DNA from 2 places in the Streptosporangium sp. NPDC087985 genome. Region 1 is predicted to be linked to the other one. Evidence: riboswitches for the same ligand, from Rfam matches in the RefSeq annotation. Region 1 holds a riboswitch; the other holds the start of a gene.
The links. A riboswitch is a leader RNA that binds a small molecule or an ion and turns the genes downstream of it on or off. The one in region 1 is predicted to bind glycine.
Positions count from the first base shown of each region.

Region 2: another riboswitch for glycine. It lies ahead of gcvP (aminomethyl-transferring glycine dehydrogenase); the one in region 1 lies ahead of gcvT (glycine cleavage system aminomethyltransferase GcvT).

Region 1 covers NZ_JBIUTQ010000007.1:165,172-175,170, reverse strand. Annotated here, with positions in the region: gene ACIN94_RS16970 (glutamine synthetase family protein) at 1-96, shown strand, start outside; gene ACIN94_RS16965 (aldehyde dehydrogenase family protein) at 99-1,442, shown strand; gene ACIN94_RS16960 (3-oxoacyl-ACP reductase) at 1,448-2,212, shown strand; gene ACIN94_RS16955 (gamma-glutamyl-gamma-aminobutyrate hydrolase family protein) at 2,403-3,098, shown strand; glycine riboswitch at 3,189-3,287, shown strand; glycine riboswitch at 3,288-3,382, shown strand; gene gcvT (glycine cleavage system aminomethyltransferase GcvT) at 3,416-4,504, shown strand; gene gcvH (glycine cleavage system protein GcvH) at 4,501-4,890, shown strand; gene ACIN94_RS16940 (L-serine ammonia-lyase) at 4,970-6,346, shown strand; gene ACIN94_RS16935 (hypothetical protein) at 6,456-8,165, shown strand; gene ACIN94_RS16930 (DUF6286 domain-containing protein) at 8,351-8,968, opposite strand; gene ACIN94_RS16925 (amino acid deaminase/aldolase) at 9,121-9,999, shown strand, end outside.
Region 2 covers NZ_JBIUTQ010000012.1:15,785-25,783, forward strand. Annotated here, with positions in the region: gene ACIN94_RS21245 (sugar phosphate nucleotidyltransferase) at 1-382, shown strand, start outside; gene ACIN94_RS21250 (FHA domain-containing protein) at 702-1,214, shown strand; gene ACIN94_RS21255 (MerR family transcriptional regulator) at 1,241-1,891, shown strand; gene ACIN94_RS21260 (bifunctional nuclease family protein) at 1,970-2,440, shown strand; gene ACIN94_RS21265 (MerR family transcriptional regulator) at 2,585-3,205, shown strand; glycine riboswitch at 3,221-3,312, shown strand; gene gcvP (aminomethyl-transferring glycine dehydrogenase) at 3,471-6,326, shown strand; gene ACIN94_RS21275 (hypothetical protein) at 6,470-7,252, shown strand; gene ACIN94_RS21280 (hypothetical protein) at 7,269-7,616, opposite strand; gene ACIN94_RS21285 (alpha/beta family hydrolase) at 7,729-8,334, shown strand; gene ACIN94_RS21290 (DUF5999 family protein) at 8,338-8,529, opposite strand; gene ACIN94_RS21295 (TetR/AcrR family transcriptional regulator C-terminal domain-containing protein) at 8,939-9,526, opposite strand; gene ACIN94_RS21300 (hypothetical protein) at 9,676-9,999, shown strand, end outside.

The DNA.
Region 1 (9,999 bases):
GTGGCGCACTACGCGAACAACGCCCGGGTCGAGCTGGCCGCCTTCGACTCGGCGGTCACCGACTGGGAGCTGTTCCGGGGATTCGAACGGATGTGAACATGAAGATCATCAATCCGGCGACCGAAGAGGTGATCGCCGAGGTCGGGTCCGCCGACACCGCCGAGGTGGACCGGGCGGTGGAGCGCGCCAGGCGCGCCTCCGCCACCTGGCGGAACGTCAGCCCAGGTGACCGGGCGCGGCTGCTGCGCGCCTTCGCCTCCCTGGTGGAGGAGCACGCCGAGGAACTCGCCCAGCTGGAGATCGCCAACGCCGGGCACACGGTCGGCAACGCCCGCTGGGAGGCGGGCAACGTCCGTGACGTGCTGAACTTCTACGCCGGGGCGCCCGAGCGCAACCACGGCAGGCAGATCCCGGTGGCCGGCGGGCTGGACGTCACGTTCCAGGAGCCGCTGGGCGTCGTCGGCGTGATCGTGCCGTGGAACTTCCCGATGGTCGTCATGATCTGGGGGGCGGCCCCCGCGCTGGCGGCGGGCAACACCGTGATCGTCAAGCCCGCCGAGTGGACGCCGCTGACCGCTCTGCGCCTGGCCGAGCTGGCCCTGGCGGCAGGTCTCCCGGAGGGAGTGCTCCAGGTCCTGCCCGGGGCCGGTGAGGTGGCGGGGGTCCGGCTGGTCGAGCACCCGGACGTGGCGAAGATCGTGTTCACCGGCTCGACCGAGGTCGGCAAGGAGATCGCGGCCAAGTGCGCCGCGCAGGTCAAGCGCGTCACGCTGGAGCTGGGCGGCAAGAGCGCCAACGTGGTCTTCGCCGACGCCGACCTGGAGAAGGCGGCGGCGAGCGCGCCGTACGCGGTGTTCGACAACGCGGGCCAGGACTGCTGCGCGCGTTCCCGGATCCTGGTGGAGCGCCCGATCTACGACGACTTCCTGGAACGGCTCGCGGCGGCGGTGCTGGAGGTCCGAGTGGGTGACCCTCTCGACGGGAGCACCGAGATGGGTCCGCTGATCAGCGCCGAGCACCGGGACCGGGTGGCCTCCTTCGTCACCGGCCCGGTCCGTCTGCGAGGGGCGTGCCCGTCCGGACCCGGCTTCTGGTTCCCACCGACGGTCCTCACCCCCGAGGTGACCGACCCGGCGTTCACCGAGGAGATCTTCGGTCCGGTGGTGGCGGTCGTGCCGTTCGACGACGAGGCGCACGCCGTACGGATCGCCAACGACACGAGATACGGCCTCAGCGGCTCCATCTGGACCAGGGACGTCGGCCGCGCGCTCCGGGTGGCCAGGGCGATCGAGGCGGGCAACCTCAGCGTCAACTCCCATTCGAGCGTCCGCTACTGGACCCCGTTCGGCGGTTTCAAGCAGTCCGGGCTCGGCCGGGAGCTGGGCCCCGACGCCCTGTCCGCGTTCACCGAGACCAAGAACGTCTTCATTTCGGAGGATTGACAGCCATGCAGCGTTTGCAGGACCGGGTCGCCGTCATCACCGGCGCGGGCAGCGGGATCGGCCTGGCCACCGCGCGCCGGTTCGCCCAGGAGGGTGCCCACGTCGTGTGCGTGGACCTGGACAAGGCGACCGGGGAGGCGGCCGCGGCCGAGGTGGGCGGCCTGTTCGTCAGGGCTGACGTCACCAGCGAGGATGACGTCGTCCGGATGTTCCAGACCGCTTCCGACACCTACGGCAGCGTGGACATCGCGTTCAACAACGCGGGCATCTCACCTCCGGAGGACGACTCGATCCTGGAGACCGGCCTCGACGCCTGGCGCCGGGTCCAGGAGGTCAACCTCACCTCGGTCTACCTGTGCTGCAAGCACGCCATCCCCTACATGCGGCGCCAGGGCAAGGGGTCGATCATCAACACCGCGTCCTTCGTGGCGGTGATGGGCTCGGCCACCAGCCAGATCTCCTACACCGCCTCCAAGGGCGGGGTGCTGGCGATGTCCCGCGAACTGGGCGTGCAGTTCGCCCGCGAGGGCATCCGGGTCAACGCGCTCTGCCCGGGACCGGTCAACACGCCGCTGCTGCGGGAGCTGTTCGCCAAGGACCCCGAGCGGGCGCAGCGCCGCCTGGTGCACATCCCGATCGGCCGGTTCGCCGAGGCCACCGAGATCGCCGCCGCGGTGGCGTTCCTGGCCTCGGACGACGCGAGCTTCATCACCGGGTCGGAGTTCCTGGTGGACGGCGGCATCTCAGGCGCCTACGTCACCCCTCTGTGACCGCTTCCCCGGCCGTTCTCCACGCGGACGGCGGCGTCCCCGGCGCCTGTCTCGCACCCCGGCCGTCTTCCGTGACCGTCTCCGCAGCCCGAGGGCGACGGGGTTTTGCCCACGCCATACCGTGCCCTCGGTAACGTGCCGGGACGTGGGCGGATATCCCACGTCCCCGGCGTCCTGCGAGAAAGAGACCATGTCCCGCCCCGTCATCGGCATCACCTGCTACGTCGAGCCCGCGAAGTTCACCGTCTGGGAGATGACCACCGCGCTCCTGCCGTACACCTACGTCGACCACGTGGTCCGCGCGGGTGGGCAGCCGGTGATCCTGCCCCCGGCGGGCGACCCCGCCACGCTGGCGGGACGGCTGGACGGGCTGATCCTGGCCGGCGGCGGAGACGTCGATCCGGCCAGGTACGGCGCGGCCCCGCACGAGCGGACCAGCCATATCCGCCCCTTCCGCGACGACGCCGAGTCCGGGCTGGCGCGGGCGGCCCTGGAGCGGGGCATCCCGTTCCTGGGGGTCTGCCGGGGGTTGCAGGTCCTGAACGTCGCCCTCGGCGGCAGCCTGCGGCAGCATCTGCCCGACGTGGTCGGCCACCGCGGGCACGCCCCCGCCCCCGGCTGCTTCGGCCGCATGCCGGTGCGGCCCGTCCCCGGCAGCCGGCTCGCCAAGGTCCTCGGTACCGAGAGCGTGGACGTGGCCCACTACCACCACCAGGCCGCGGACCGGCTGGGCACGGGCCTGACCGTGACCGCCCACGCCGAGGACGGCACGGTCGAGGCCGTGGAGCTGGAGGACCATCCGTTCGCCGTCGCGGTCCAGTGGCACCCCGAAGCCGACGACGAGTGCCCGCTGTTCGAGGAACTGGTATGGCAGGCCCGTCCCTGAACGACCTGGCCGCCACCGAGCAGCGAAAACACGTCACCGAGGGATTTCGCTCGACCGCCCTGGGCGGTTAGGCTGGCCACGACACCGAATGAATCCCGCGCGGGAGAGTGTCCTGACATCCAGGCCAGGACCCCTGAAGGAGCAAGCCCTCCCCGCGAACCTCTCAAGGCAAAGGACCGTGCGGGTAGGTGCTCTCTGGAAAGCAGGCCTGACGGCCTCGCCGAAGGTGAAAGTCCGGTAAAAGTCGGGCGAAGCTCTCAGGCATCGATGACAGAGGGGGAGGATGCTCTCATCTGTCTTCTGCCTGAGGTGCGAACATGTCCCGACCTACGCCGCTGCGCGGTGTCCACGAGGCCCTAGGCGCCACCCTGACCGACTTCGCGGGCTGGCTGATGCCGCTCCGCTACGGCAGCGAGTCCACCGAGCACAACGCGGTCCGCCAGGCGGCGGGCCTGTTCGACCTGTCCCACATGGGCGAGATCTTCGTGACCGGCCCCCAGGCGGGCGAGGCCCTGGACTACGCGCTGGTGGGCTACATCTCCGCCCTTGAGACGGGCCGCGCCCGCTACACGATGATCGTCGACCCCTCGGGCCGCGTGCTGGACGACCTGATCGTCTACCGCCTGGCGGACGAGGAGTTCATGGTCGTCGCCAACGCCTCCAACTACCCCAGGGTCGCCGCCGAGCTCACCGAGCGCGCCAAGGCCTTCGACGCCGTGGTGGAGGACCGCTCCGAGCAGTACGCGCTGATCGCGGTCCAGGGCCCGCACTCCCGCGCCATCCTGGGCGAGCTGACCGACGCCGACCTCGACGGGCTCAAGTACTACGCCGGTCTGCCCGCCACCGTGGCAGGACGCGAGGTCCTCCTCGCCCGCACCGGATACACCGGCGAGGACGGTTTCGAGCTGTTCATCGCGGCCGACGACGCCGAGCCGCTCTGGGCCGCGCTCACCGAGGCGGGCCGGCCGCACGGGCTGCTCCCGGCCGGGCTGTCCGCGCGCGACACCCTCCGGCTGGAGGCGGGCATGCCGCTCTACGGAAACGAGCTGTCGGCCGACCTCACCCCGTTCGACGCGGGGCTCGGACGTGTGGTGAGGTTTGACAAGCCGGGTGACTTCGTCGGCCGGGCCGCCCTGGAACCACTCAAGGACGTCCCGCCTGCCCGTCGCCTGGTCGGACTGGTCGCGACCGGCCGCCGGGTGCCCCGGCACGGGTATCCGGTCCTCTCCGACGACGGCGCCGTCGCCGGAGAGGTCACCAGCGGGGCGCCCTCCCAGTCACTGGGCAGGCCCATCGCCCTGGCCTATGTGGACAGCGGTCTGTCGACCGGCCTGGCCGTGGAGATCCGGGGCAGTCGCGAGCCGGTCGATGTGGTCGAACTGCCTTTCTACAGGAGGAAAAAATGAGCAGCATTCCCGATGACCTGCACTACACCAAGGAACACGAGTGGATCTCGGGCCTCGACGACGGCCTGACCCTCACCGTTGGCATCACCGCCTACGCCGCCGAGGCGCTGGGTGACGTGGTCTACGTGCAGGTCCCCGAAGTCGGTTCGACGGTCAGCGCCGGCGACGCGATCGGCGAGGTCGAGTCCACCAAGTCGGTGAGCGACATCTTCGCCCCGGTGGGCGGCGAGATCGTCGAAGTCAACCAGGCGGTCGTGGACGACCCCTCCCTGGTCAACAGCGACTCGTACGGCGAGGGCTGGCTGTTCCGCGTCCGCCTTGAGGGCGACGCCGACGACCTGCTGTCCGCCGAGGAGTACACCGCACTTACTTCAGGCGAGTCCTGAAATTTCTTCTCTTGCGCCGTGATCATGCGCGTCATCCGACGCGCATGATCACGGCGATGTGAAAGCAGGAACCAGACCAATGGCGATCAGCGTCTTCGATCTTTTCAAGATCGGCATCGGACCGTCCAGCTCGCACACCGGTGGCCCGATGGCCGCCGCGCACAAGTTCGCCCGGGGCCTCGACCAGGACGGCCTCCTGGAGAAGACCACCAGGGTCGAGGTGATTCTCTACGGCTCGCTCGGACTGACCGGCAAGGGCCACGGCAGCGACAAGGCCGTCCTCCTCGGCCTGTCCGGGGACAAGCCCGAGCTCGTGGACGTCGACACCGTCGACGCCCGGGTGGCCGCCATGCGCGCCTCCGGGACCGTCACCCTGTACGGCTCCCACGAGATCCCCTTCGTGGTCGGCGAGCACCTCGTCTTCGAACGCAAGATCTCGCTGCCGCACCACCCCAACGGCATGCGCTTCACCGCCTTCTCCGATACGGGCGAGCCGCTCCGCGAGAAGGTCTACTACTCGGTGGGCGGCGGCTTCGTCGTGGACGAGAACGCCACCGGCGCCGACCGGATCAAGCCCGACGACACCACCCTGCCGTACCCCTTCACCACGGCCGCCGGTCTGCTCGCCCACTGCGCGGAGACCGGTCTGTCGATCTCCGGGCTGATGCTGGAGAACGAGAAGGCCTTCGGCCGTACCGAGGCCGAGATCCGCGCCCAGCTGCTGAACCTCTGGCAGGTCATGACGGAGTGCGTCCGGCGCGGCATCGCCAAGGAAGGCGTGCTGCCCGGCGGGCTGAAGGTCCGCCGCCGCGCCCACCAGCTCCACCGGCAGCTCCAGGCCGAGTCCCCCGCGAAGGACTCGCTCCAGACCATGGACTGGGTCTCGCTGTACGCCCTCGCGGTGAACGAGGAGAACGCGGCGGGCGGCCGGATCGTCACCGCCCCGACCAACGGTGCCGCGGGCATCGTCCCTGCCGTGCTCACCTACTACGACCGCTTCATCCCCAAATCCGATGACGAGGGCGCGGTCCGCTTCCTGCTCACCGCCGGGGCGATCGGCGTGCTGTTCAAGGAGAACGCCTCCATCTCCGGCGCCGAGGTCGGCTGCCAGGGCGAGGTCGGCTCGGCCTGCTCCATGGCCGCCGCCGGGCTCACCGAGGTGCTGGGCGGCACCCCGGAGCAGGTGGAGAACGCCGCCGAGATCGGCATCGAGCACAACCTGGGCCTGACCTGCGACCCGATCGGCGGCCTGGTCCAGATCCCATGCATCGAGCGCAACGCGGTGGCCTCGATCAAGGCCATCGCCGCCGCCCGGATCGCGCTACGCGGCGACGGCCGCCACTTCGTCTCCCTGGACAAGGCCATCAAGACGATGCGCGACACCGGCCGCGACATGCTCGACAAGTACAAGGAGACCAGCCGCGGCGGCCTGGCCGTCAACGTCATCGAGTGCTGAGCCGGGCAGGGGCGGGTCACCGTCGGCACGAGCTCCCTCATCTCGTACAGGACCACCCGGCCTCACGCCTATGCTGGGTGACCTTGTCGCGGAGGCTCGGGAGGTTCTGGTGTCAACGGGAGTAAACCCGGCAAACCCGCCGGAAGCACGCCCGGCGCACCACTTCCTCCACACCCACCGGCTCTTCCTGGCCGCCCTGCTGGCCGGTGCCGGCCTCAGAGCCCTCGCCGTACTCGGCTACCGGCCGGCCCTGTGGTTCTGGGCCGACTCCTTCGTCTACCTCAGCGGGGGACTCGACCCACGCCCCATGGAGTCGCGCCCCTCCGGCTACTCGCTGTTCCTGTGGACGCTGCAGCCGCTCTCCAGCGTCCAGGCCGTGGTCGTCGTCCAGCACCTGCTCGGCCTGGCCGTGGCCCTCTGCGTCTACCTCCTGCTGCGCCGCCTGGGCCGGCTGCCGGGATGGGGCGCGACGCTCGCCGCGCTGCCGGCACTGCTGGACGTCCACCAGATCCAGCTCGAACACCTCGTCATGGCCGACCTGCTGATGGAGTTCCTGGCGGTCGGAGCGGTCACGCTGCTCCTGTGGTGGCGGCGGCCACCGGTGTGGGCCGCCCTCCTCGCCGGACTCCTGCTGGCCGCGGCGACCGTCACCCGGACGATCGGGCTGCCGCTGCTCGCCGTGGTACTGGTCTGCCTGGTGATCGGCCGCGCCGGATGGAAGGCGGTCGCCGCGACCGCACTGACCGCCGCGCTCGGCCTGGGCACCTACGCCGTCTGGTTCGAGTCCGAGCACGGCACCTACGGACTGACCCGCGGCAACGCCTTCCTGTGGGCCCGCACGGTGACCTTCGCCGACTGCGCGACGATCAGACCCGCCGGACCGGAGGCCGCGCTCTGCCCCACCGACCCGGTGAGCGGACGCAGACCACCCCCGGTCTACATCTGGGACGGCGCGTCACCGCTCAACAAGGTCAAGGGCACGTGGGCCGAACGCGACAGACTCGCCGGCGACTTCGCCCTCCAGGCCATCAAGGCCCAGCCCCTGGACTTCCTGCGGGCCGGCCTGGCCGACGTGGCCCACATCTTCGACTGGACCCGCAGGGTCTACCCCACCCCCGGCCCGCAGAGCGCGTACATCTTCCCCGAGACGGCCAGACCCCTCCCCAAGGGGGTCGCCTCCCAGGGGAGGACCGCCGAGGAACTGACCGTGGCCTACCAGGGCACCTCCGGCGCGCCCTCCCTGGCCGAGCCCTACGCGGGCTGGCTACGCGCCTACCAGGCGTACGGCTTCCTGCGCGGCCCGTTCGTCGCCGTGATCCTGCTGATCGGCCTCGCCGGTGTCCTGACACGCTGGCGACGGCTCGGCGGCACCGTCCTGATGCCGTGGGCCACGGGAACCATGCTGCTGGTCCTTCCCCCCCTCATCGCGGCCTTCGACCATCGCTACGTGGTGCCCGCCCTGCCGCTGGTGTGCCTGGCCGCCGGACTGGCCTTCAGCAGGCGGCGGTCAACGCCGCCGGACGTGCAGGCGGACAACCGCTCCGAGCCCGTCGTCACCGACCGTCCTGCGGACCTTGCCGACGGCGTCCTTGTTCAGCCGCGCCACCAGTCTGGCGACGTCAGTGGTGGGCCCGCAGCTCACCCCGATCCGCAGCCGGTCACCCGCCACCGACCTGACCTGGATGCGCCTGAGGTCTTCGACTTCTTTGAGCGCGACCCCCAACATCGCCGTCCCGCTCCCGGTCCTGCTGCCCCACCGCCCCCACCCCAGAGCGCCCATCAGCCACCGGATCGCCAGCAGCGTCAACGCCATGAGTAACAGCGCGGCCAGCCACCCCATCCAGGGATGCTCGGCCAGATGGCCGGGGAGCCCCCTGTCCAGAATCCGGTCCCCGCGCGGCTGGTGAATCCTGCCCCGCCCCCGCAGGAACCCGTAGAGCCCGGCCCCGGCCAGCACCGCTCCGGTGACGGCCAGGCCGATCCGATTACCCGGATACGCCTTCATCAGATCCCCCGCCTGCGCAGCCGTACCACGACCTCACCCCCGCACAGCGCGCCCAGACTCGCCATCCGGTCACCCACCGCCGTACCGACCTGGCGCAGCAGGAGACCGGTCCGGTCCGCGTCGCTGACCACCGTGATCTCGACGTTCCGCCATCCCAGACGCACCCGCGCCCTGTCCACGTCGTCGACCGACCGGGCCGCCGCCCGCAGCGTGCGGCGCAGCCCGGCCCTGGTCATACCCATCACCAGCCGTGGATCGGCGGACTCCAACGGCACCAGCCGGGTCCTCCCCGGCAGCGCCGCGAGCGCGAGCATCACGGCCCCGGCCACCAACGCGACCAGCGCCACGGCGAGCGGGACGGGGTCGGACCACTTCGCCGCACCGGCCCAGGCGGCGAGCTGCCGGTACGGTATCCGCCCGAACCACGAGCCCGTCACCAGGCCCACCGTCACACCGGTCGCGGCGGACAGCACCAGAGACGTCGTCAGGGCGACCACCACACCGGCCGGAGTCCTGTCCGGCCTCAGCAACCGCAGCGACCGGCGGCGGATCGCATGCAGGTTCTCCCCGCCCGCCGTGCCGCCCGCGCTCGTCACAATGTCCTGGAGGGTGCTCATCACCCGGTCAGGTCTACGCGGCCCGGGCATCTCACGTGAGGCCCGACCGGCCACTTGCACGATCTTGGGATCACCCTGGCAGGAGAATTTACCGGCCGGACCACCAACATGAACGATACTCACATTCGGTCGGATGGAGTTATCCTGCCGTCATGGACGACCGTCAGCGCTATGACCGGGTCACCGCACACCTGAATCCCCCCTTCGCCGTGCTCGACCTGGCGGCCCTGCGTTCGAACGCCTCCGGCATGACCCGGCGAGCCGGCGGCAAACCGATCAGAGTCGCCAGCAAGTCAATCCGCTCCCGGGCCGTCCTGGAACGCGTCCTCGCCCTGGACGGCTTCACCGGGATCATGGCCTTCACCCTGCCCGAAGCCCTCTGGCTGGTCTCCACCGGGCTTCAGGACGTGCTCGTCGCCTACCCCACCGCGGACCGCGCCGCACTGGCCACCCTGGCCGCCGACACCCGCGCGGCCCAGGAGATCACGGTGATGGTGGACCGGGCCGAGCATCTGGACTTCATCGAGTCGGCCGTCGCCGACATCCGCGACCGCCACGAGATCCGTACATGTCTGGACATCGACGCGGGATTCGTCGCCCTCGGCGGCAAATTCCGAGCAGGTGCCCACCGCTCCCCCATCCGCGAAGCCGACCAGGCCGCCGACCTGGCCGCCGACATCGCCAAACGCCCCGGCTTCCGCCTCGTCGGCCTCATGGCCTACGAAGCGCAGATCGCCGGAGTCGGCGACGACCCTCCCGGCAACCCCGCCCTCACCCGGGCCATCCGCTGGATGCAGGCCCGGTCACAGCGCGAACTCATCACGCGCAGAGGCCGCATCGTCCGGGCCGTCACCCAGATCACCGACCTGGAGTTCGTCAACGGCGGCGGCACCGGCAGCATCGAGAAAACCACCCGCGAGAAGGTCATCACCGAGATAGCCGCCGGATCAGGCCTCTTCCACCCCCGCCTGTTCGACTTCTACCGCGACTTCACCGGCCGCCCCGCCGCCCTGTTCGCCCTCCCCGTCGTC
Region 2 (9,999 bases), on a different contig from region 1:
CGGCTTCATCGTGCCGGAGTTCGGTCCCACGGTGGACGGCCTGGCGGTGTTCCTGCGCCTGCTCGGCCTGGTCGCCAGGACACGGCTGTCACTCAGCCAGATCGACGCCAGGATCCCCGAGGCCAAGCTCCTGCGCCGTACGGTCCCGACCCCCTGGGCGGCCAAGGGGGTGGTGATGCGCTCGGTGATCGAGGCCGCGGAGCGCTACCGCATCGACACCACCGATGGAGTGCGGGTGGTGGCCGAAAACGGGAGCTGGGCGCTGGTGCTGCCCGACCCGGCCGAGGCCGTCACCCACCTGTGGGCCGAGGGGACCGACGTCGACTCCGCCCAGAGCCTGCTCGAACACTGGGCGCGGGTCGTGGAGGAGGCGGCCACGTGACGGAGCGGGCCGGCGGGCCCGCTCCGGGCGGGAGAGACGGCCCGTGCGGTGCGCCGCGGTGCGGACGGGGCACCGGCGCGGGGACGATCAGTGCTATCAGGTACGACAAACCCAGCGCGGCGGCATGGACCGGGGGCACCGCTCGGCTGTAACTTTGTCCCGACCGAACCCACGGTCGAGCGTCTGCCTTGATCTTTGCTTCTCAACGGTGTATGTTGCGGCATTCGCAGTCTGAGAAAATACTTGAGAAGCGAAGAAGCGAGGCGCGCATCCCTGAGTACCGTTGCCGCGTCTTCGCGGTAGGAGGCCGAGCCGATCGATGCCGAGCGTCTACTGCACGCAGTGCGGTCATGCCAACCCTGAGGATGCCCGTTTCTGTTCACGATGCGGGTCGCCGCTGACCAAGTCCGACTCACCCGGAGACAGCACTTCCACCATTTCCCTCTCCGGGATCGAGGCCTACGAGGCGGAGACCGGAGAGACGCTTCTCGCCGAGCGGCAAGCCGTCGAGCAGTTGCCTCCGGGCAGCGCTCTGCTGGTGGCCATGCGTGGCCCCAACGCCGGTAGCCGCTTCCTGCTGGACAGCGACCTCACCACGGTGGGCCGCCATCCCGAGAGCGACATCTTCCTTGACGACATCACCGTGTCGCGCCGTCATGTGGAGTTCTACCGGCGTGGCGGCGGGGTTTTCACCGTCCGCGACGTCGGCAGCCTGAACGGCACCTACGTGAACCGCGAGCGGATCGAGGAGGTCCCGCTGTACGGCGGCGACGAGGTTCAGATCGGCAAGTTCCGACTGGTCTTCCTCACCCGTGGCGCCGCTGGAGGATGATGAGCACGCAGGCCGCTCGTGCGCACATGAGCATCGGGGAGGTGCTCGCTCTCCTGCAGGGCGAGTTCCCCGATGTGAGCATCTCCAAGATCCGTTTTTTGGAGGGCGAGGGGTTGATCGAGCCGGAGCGCAGTCCCTCCGGCTATCGAAAGTTCACCTACGCCGATGTCGAGCGGCTCCGCTACATCCTCAGCGAGCAGCGTGACCGCTACCTGCCGCTACGCGTTATCAAGGACCACCTCGAGGCTGCCGACCGCGAGGAGCGACCGGCCGGCAGGCCGCGTGCCGTCCCCGACGACGCCCCTTCCGAGGTCCGTCTCACCCGTGAGGAGCTGCTCGCCGCCGCCGAGCTCAACGAGGAGACCCTCGCCGAGCTCGAGGACTACGGCCTGCTCGCCGCCGTGGCCCGCTACTACGACGCCGAGGCGCTGGCCGTGGCCCGCAGTGTCGGGGCCCTGACCGCCTTCGGGCTGCATGCCCGCCACCTGCGGGCGGTCAAGGTCGCGGCCGAGCGTGAGGCCGGCCTCGTCGAGCAGGCCATCGCGCCGCTGCTGCGCCGCCGCGGGCCTGGTGCCATCTCCCAGACCGACGAGACGGCCAGGGAGATTTCCGGACTCCTGCTGGAATTACACGCCTCGCTGCTGCGTTCCGCCGTGCGTGGGGTCCTGGGCCGGTGACAGCCTGGCCGGGCACTCGTATCCCCCGAGTGTTACGTTGAACAAACCGGTCGGAATCCAGCGAAGACGGAGCAGCCCGTGTTGCAGATGGAGGTCGTGGGCGTTCGGGTTGAGATGCCCTCCAACCAGCCAATTGTCCTGCTGAAGGAGGCCCAGGGGGAGCGTTATCTGCCAATCTGGATTGGCATGACAGAGGCGACGGCGATCGCCATGGCGCAGGCCGAGGAGCCGCCACCGCGGCCGCTCACCCATGACCTCTTCCGTGACGTGCTCGACGGGCTCGGCGTCCGTCTGAACACGGTCAACATCGTCGCGCTCCGGGACGGGATCTTCTTCGCCGATCTCGTGTTCTCCAACGGGGTCGAGGTGAGCGCCCGCCCCTCGGACTCGATCGCCTTGGCGCTTCGCACCGGGGCACGTATCTTCGCCAGTGAGGACGTGGTCCAGGAGGCCGGAGTGATCATCCCCGATGATCAGGAGGACGAGGTGGAGAAGTTCAGGGAGTTTCTTGACACAATCACACCCGAGGACTTCGGTCGCGCAGGGTAGGAATTTCGGTGCATTTACGCTTCACGACGCGCCGAGTGGGGTCGTTGACTGAGCTTGGCCCCAGTCCTACGGTGCAAGTGAAACCCGTGGTCGTGCGTAAACCCCCAGATCAGGCCGCGGGATGAGAGAAAGCCGGAGGTCCGCGTGGCGGTCAGCAGCGGCGAGGGTAGAAACGCCGATCAGGATGACCCAGAACGGCGCCAGTCGGCACGTCAGCGCGCGGGTGAAGAGGGTCTGCTGCCCGGCGGGCAGCCGGTGAAACCGCCGGCCGACATCGGATATCGAGGCCCCACCGCCTGTGCGGCGGCCGATATCACCTATCGGCAACTGGACTACTGGGCGCGCACCGGACTGGTCGAGCCCACTGTGAGAGCCGCCCACGGCTCGGGTTCCCAGCGACTGTACGGCTTCCGCGACATCCTGGTCCTCAAAGTCGTCAAACGACTGCTCGACACCGGCGTATCCCTCCAGCAGATCCGCATCGCCGTGCAGCACCTGCGTGACCGCGGCGTCAACGACCTCGCCCAGATCACGCTGATGAGCGATGGGGTGAGCGTCTACGAGTGCACCTCGCCCGACGAGGTCATCGACCTGCTCCAGGGGGGGCAGGGTGTCTTCGGTATCGCGCTCGGCCGGGTGTGGCAGGAGGTGGAGGGCTCCCTCGCCGACCTTCCCGGCGAGCGCGCGGAGTCCGGCCAGGGCCCTTTAGACGATCATCACGCCGATGAGCTGGCCCGTCGACGTAGAGCTCGCCGTACGGGGTAAAGTTGGTTTCGCTGCTGACCCTGTGCGGGAGAGACCCCGACACGATCGGGGCGCCGAAGGAGCAACCTCCCCGGAATCTCTCAGGCACCCTGTACCGCATGGACGAGGCGACTCTGGAAAGCAGGTGCGTCCGCCAGGCGTATCTCACCGACGGTGCAAATCTCCCCGGTAGGGGCGGTGAAGCTCTCAGGTCGAGATGACAGAGGGGGAGATCCGGCATACGCCCGCGCCCAGCGCCGGTCTCCACCGCCTCGGGAGGCTTTCCATGACCGACCTGTCACCGCTCAGCGAACTCGTTTCCCCTCCGTTCGCCACCCGCCACATCGGGCCCGCGGATGTTGACCAGACCCGCATGCTGGAGGCGGTCGGATTCGCCTCCACCGCCGACCTCGTCGCGGCGACCGTACCGGAGGCGATCCGGGCCAAGGACCGGCTGCGCCTGCCTCCGGCGGCGAGCGAGCCCGAGGCCATCGCCGAGCTGCGCGCCCTGGCCGCCCGCAACACCGTGCTCACCTCGATGATCGGCCTGGGCTACCACGACACGATCACTCCGGCGGTCATCCGCCGCAACCTTCTGGAGAACCCGGGCTGGTACACCGCCTACACGCCCTACCAGCCTGAGATCTCCCAGGGCCGCCTGGAGGCCCTGATCAACTTCCAGACGGTCGTCTCCGACCTGACCGCGCTCGACGTCTCCGGCGCCTCCCTGCTGGACGAGGCCACCGCCGCCGCCGAGGCGATGACCCTGGCCCGCCGGGCCGGCCGCAGCAAGTCGAACGTGTTCGTGGTGGACGCCGACGCGCTGCCGCAGACCAAGGCCGTGCTGCACACCAGGTCCGAGCCGCTCGGCATCGAGCTGGTCGAGAGTGACTTCACCGCCGAGCTCCCCGAGTGTTTCGGCGTGCTCGTGCAGTACCCGGGTGCCAGCGGCCGGATCAGAGACTTCCGTTCCATCGCCGAAGCCGCCCACGCGCGCGGCGCCCAGGTGATCGCCGCCGCCGACCTGCTCGCCCTCACCCTGCTCGCCGCCCCCGGCGAGCTCGGCGCCGACATCGCGGTCGGCTCCTCGCAGCGTTTCGGCGTCCCGATGGGCTTCGGCGGCCCGCACGCGGCCTACATGGCCGTCCGCGACGGCCTGCAGCGGCAGATGCCCGGCCGCCTGGTGGGCGTCTCCCAGGACGCAGACGGGCGCCCCGCCTACCGGCTCGCGCTGCAGACCCGTGAGCAGCACATCCGCCGTGAGAAGGCGACCAGCAACATCTGCACCGCCCAGGTCCTCCTCGCGGTGATCGCGGGCATGTACGCCGTCTATCACGGTCCCGAGGGCCTGCGCCGGATCGGCCGGCGTGTCCACCGGCACGCCGTCGTACTGGCCGAGGGCCTCCGTCACGGCGGTGTCGAGGTCGTGCACGACGATTTCTTCGACACCGTGCTCGCCCGCGTTCCCGGCCGCGCGGCCCACATCGTCGCCGTGGCCCGTGACAACGGGGTCAACCTGCGGCTGGTCGACGCCGACCATGTGGGCGTCACCTGCGACGAGAGGACCGAGCTCATCCACCTGGAGCAGGTCCTGGCCGCCTTCGAGGTCAGCGGCGCGGTCCTGACCGACCTGGACGCGGCCGCCCACGACGCGCTGCCCGTCCACCTGGCGCGTGTCGGCGACTACCTGACCCACCCGGTCTTCCACAGTCACAGGTCCGAGACGGCCATGCTGCGCTACCTGCGCAAGCTCCAGGACAAGGACATCGCCCTCGACCGGTCGATGATCCCGCTGGGCTCCTGCACCATGAAGCTCAACGCGACCACCGAGATGGAGCCGATCACCTGGCCGGAGTTCGCCGGACTGCACCCTTACGCCCCGGAGGACCAGGCTGCGGGCTACCTTGAGTTGATCAAGGAGCTGGAGGGGTGGCTGGCCGAGGTCACCGGCTACGCCGCCGTGTCGATCCAGCCCAACGCCGGCTCTCAGGGCGAGTTCGCCGGTCTCCTGGCGATCCGCGCCTACCACAAGGCGCGGGGCGAGTCCGGCCGGGACGTCTGCCTGATTCCGTCCTCCGCGCACGGCACCAACGCCGCCAGCGCCGTCATGGCGGGCATGCGCGTCGCCGTGGTCGCCTGCGACGACAACGGCAACGTGGACCTCGACGACCTCAACGCCAAGATCGACAAGCATCGCGACCAGCTTGCCGCGATCATGGTGACCTACCCCTCCACGCACGGCGTCTACGAGGAGACCATCACCCAGATCTGCGAGCGGGTGCACGAGGCCGGCGGTCAGGTCTACGTCGACGGCGCCAACCTCAACGCGCTGGTCGGCCTGGCCAAGCCGGGTGAGTTCGGGGCGGACGTGTCCCACCTGAACCTGCACAAGACCTTCTGCATCCCGCACGGCGGCGGTGGCCCCGGGGTCGGCCCCGTCGCGGTCCGCGCCCATCTCGCCGACTACCTGCCCGGCCATCCGCTGCGCGATGGCTCGCAGGTCGGCCCGGTCTCGGCCGCCCCGTACGGTTCGGCGGGCATCCTGCCCATCTCCTGGGCCTACATCCGGATGATGGGCGGCGAAGGTCTCAAGGCGGCCACCGAGCAGGCCATCCTCTCGGCCAACTACCTGGCCCGCAGGCTCAGCCCCCACTACCCGGTCCTCTATACCGGCCGCGGCGGCCTGGTCGCCCACGAGTGCATCATCGACCTGCGCCAGATCACCAAGGAGACCGGCGTGACCGTCGAGGACGTGGCCAAGCGCCTCGTCGACTACGGTTTCCACGCGCCGACCATGTCCTTCCCGGTGGCCGGCACGCTGATGATCGAGCCGACCGAGAGTGAGGATCTGGCCGAGCTCGACCGGTTCTGCGACGCGATGATCGCGATCCGGGGCGAGATCGGGAAGGTCGCCTCCGGAGCGTACGACACGGTGGACAACCCGCTGCGCAACGCCCCGCACACGGCCGACTGCCTGGTCGCCGACGAGTGGGCCCACGCCTACACCCGCACCGAGGCGGCCTACCCCCTGTCCTTCCTGCGTGATCACAAGTACTGGTCGCCGGTGCGCCGCATCGACCAGGCCTACGGCGACCGCAACCTCGTGTGCTCCTGCCCGCCGCTTGAGGCCTACGAGGACTGATCCGTACTCTCTGCGGCCCGCGTCCTCCGCGGCGCGGGCCGTATCGCACCCCCCGTGTGTATTTCCCCGTGTACGTAGGGGGGACGGGCGTGGCCCCGAGTCGTTAGGCTCGGGGCATTCCTTTACCCGGGGGAGGGCCCTGCATGCCAGAGGTGGACACGCGTCCTTTGGAGACCGCGCGGAAACTGGCCGAGAGCGGCGACCTGGACGGAGCGGCAACGATCTTCGCTGGACTGGCCGCCGACCCCGCGGAGCCCGGCCGGGCGCAGGCGGCGGTGGGACTGGCCGTGGTGCTCCAGGAGCGCGGAGACGTGGCGGGCGCCCGGACTGCCGCGCGCACCGCGCTGGCGACCGGCCATCCGGAGTTCGCCGGACAGGCCGCCTGCCTGCTCGCCCGGAGCTTCGAGCAGGAGGACCTGCTCGACCAGGCCCGAGCCGCCTGGCAGGCCGCTGTCGGCGTCGGAAACCCCGGCTACGTCGCGCTGGCGCACCTGGCCCTCGCCAGGCTCGCGGTGGACCAGCGAGAGGCAGAGGAGGCGCTGCGGGCCGCCCTGGCCACCGCCGACCCGGAGTTCGCCTCGCACGCGGCCCAGCGGCTGGCCGAGTTCCTGCTGGAGGAGCAGGAGGCGGCCGGGGCCGCCGAGGTGCTCCTGGAGGCGCTCTCGGTGCCGGACGTGGCAGATGTGCCGAGGCTGCGGGTGCTGCTCGGCATCGCGCACCTGGAGCTGGCGTGCGCGGAGTTCGCCGGGGCGATCGAGGAGGGCGGTGACGTCGAGACCGGCGCGCTGGCCATCGAACTGCTGGCCCGCACGCTCCCCCTGAGAGGCCGCGACGAGGACGCCGAACAGGTGTGGCGCTACGGCCTGGACAGCACGGACGAGGACCTCGCCGAAGACGTCCGTCTCCGGCTGAACCGCGACGCCTGATCTCCCCCGGTCACGCTCAGTCGCGGCTGCGCCAGCGGCTGAGCGCGTGAGCGAAGTTGATCGCGACGATGCCGCCCCAGGCCAGCAACAGCCCCGCCGTGCCCGCGTGACTCGCGGCGATGGCGGTCAGCGGGATGCCGATGCCCATGGAGCCCAGCGCGATCGGGACGGAGGAGTTGCCGCTCTTGCGCGGCTGGGGCCGTTGATCCGGATGGAGCCCCTGGTCGGGGCGGGCTCCGGCATGGTTTATCTCGGCCCGCACACGGGCGGCGATGGTCGCGTCGAGTCGGTCCACGAACGACTCCACCAGCGCGGCCTCGTATTCGGGGCCGAGTTCGCGGCGGGCCTCGACGGTGGCTCGCATGTCCTGTCGGATATCTTGATGATCCTGCACGTGCCGATTATCCGCCCAGATGTGTCTCCCTGCATCAGTCGTTAGGAGGAGATCTGTGCCCACCCGGAGCACGGCGTCTCTCATGGAGATCACCACCCCGCACGGCCCTGCCGTCGCGGAGATCGACGAGGTCGACGACCCGCGGTTCCTGCTGGTGCTCACCCATGGTTCGGGCGGGGGAGTGGACGTCCCGGATCTGCTGGCCGTACGGGAGGCCACGGCGGGGATTGGCGGGGTGGTCGTGCGGGTGCTTCAGCCGTTCCGGATAAGGGGTGCCCGCGCTCCGGGCTCGGCGGCCAAGCAGGACGAGGCGTGGACGGCGCTGGTGGGCGAGCTCCGCAGGCGCTATCCGGGGCTGCCGCTCGTGCAGGGCGGCCGGAGCAACGGAGCCCGGGTCGCCTGCCGCACGGCCCTTGAGGTCCGGGCCGAGGCGGTCGTCGCGCTGGCGTTCCCACTCCACCCGCCGGGCAGGCCGGATCGGTCACGCGCCGGGGAGCTGCGCGCGGCAGGCGTGGACGTGCTGGTGGTCAACGGAGCTCGCGACCCGTTCGGCGTGCCGGGGGCGGCGGACGCCGCGCGCCTGGTGGTGCTGCCGGGAGAGGGCCATGACCTCAAGAAAGACCCCGCCCGGGTGGGCGAGGTCGTAGCGGAGTGGCTCGAGGCGAGGATGCGGCCAGGCTCAGCGTGATGATCAGGCGACGCCGGCCAGCGGCCGGTGCGGCTCGATGACGGCGCCGTCGGGCAGGAGCTCGCCGGTGTCCTCGAAGAGGACCACACCATTGCAGAGCAGGCTCCACCCCTGCTCGGGATGTGCTGCCATCGTGCGGGCGGCTTCGCGGTCCAGCGCCTCGGCGGACGGACAGGACGGCTGGTGCGGGCACATCGGCGTGCCTCCGGATCTCTGTTTGCGGCTCGCTGGAATCGGCATCGGACAGCCGACGGGGCACCGTCACCGATGGGACTCCATTCCCACCAGCGCGGGGGGACGAGCGTCTGTGTTGACATAGGGCCGTGCGCGCCTCGGGCTGGGTGAGGCCCGCACATCAAGCAGATCAAATATGCCATCGGATCGCACCCTCGAACGTGCGATCTGACCGCACGCACAAGTGTGGGATCTGGTCGCACCCGGCGACATAGCCCGTTAGGACTGTTTACGGACGCGGAAAGGGTGAGTTTCTTGGGCCTTGGCGGGGGTGTGACCTACGACACAGCATGCCTCATAGACCGATATCAGGCCAAGTACGACACGCCGTCGGGCCGGTAAACGATCGATTGCATATTCGTGACGCCACTCAGCGACTGGTCAGGCCCGCCAGAAGCGCGTCGAGGCCGAGCTCGAAATCCTCATCGGCCGCCGTGCTGCCCCCACCCCTGGACGGTGGCCGCCACGGCTCGTCGTCCTCGCCCATCGGTTCGGCCCAGCCGGACTGCTGCACCTCCACCGCCACCGCGCCGAAGACGTAGGCGCGCATCGCCCGCACGGCCCGCGCGGCGTCGGGAAGTCCCGCGTCGGCGAGCTGATCGGTCTGTTCCCGCACGGCGATCGCCGCGCGGCCCTTGGCCGGCTTGGTGAGCGCCAGTGCCAGCACTCCGGGGTGCTCTCTCAGTGCGGCCCGGCTCGCCCGGCACCACGCCCTCGCGCTGTCCTGCCAGGTCTCGCCGGGCTCGGCGTGGACGGAGGTGACATGCTCGGCGAGGGCGTCCATGAGGGCGTCCTTGCCGCGCGGCAGATGATGGTAGATGGCCATCGCCTCGACCTGGAGTGCGTCGCCCAGGCGCCGCATCGTCAGCCGCCGCAGCCCCTGGCTGTCGGCGATGTGCAGGGCGGCCTCGATGATGCGCTCTCGGGAGAGCGGGATGGGCGGTCGCTTCGCGGGCATGAGATCATCATGCCAGTCGCACCTTACTGTGTAAAGGCGGGCGCGCCGGAGCGGGCGACACCTGAGTATGTGAGGTGGGAGCGGACCGCGTAGGCTACGGGCTGTGATCTGCCGGGGAATGCCCGGCGATGGGTGAGAGAGGGCAGACGATGGCGTTTTTCCGACCGAGCGTGAGCCGGGAGGCGGAGGTCCGTTACCACGCTGACCAGGAGGTCGGGAAGAGCTTCCCTGAGCTCCTGGAGAAGGCGCGCGCGGGGGAGGTCGCGCTGCGCCAGGTGCAGGCCACCTCGACCTCCCCAGAGGAGCTCCGGGCCGCCGGCCTGGCCTTCGACAGGGCGCTGACCGAGGCGTTGCGCGCGGCCGAGGCCAGCCAGCGGGCGACGTTCGGCGTGAAGTCCTACGACGACCGGATCCGCCGCCGCAAGGGCAGGGCCACCCCGAAGGGCGCCGAGTGGACCGCCGAGGTCGACCGC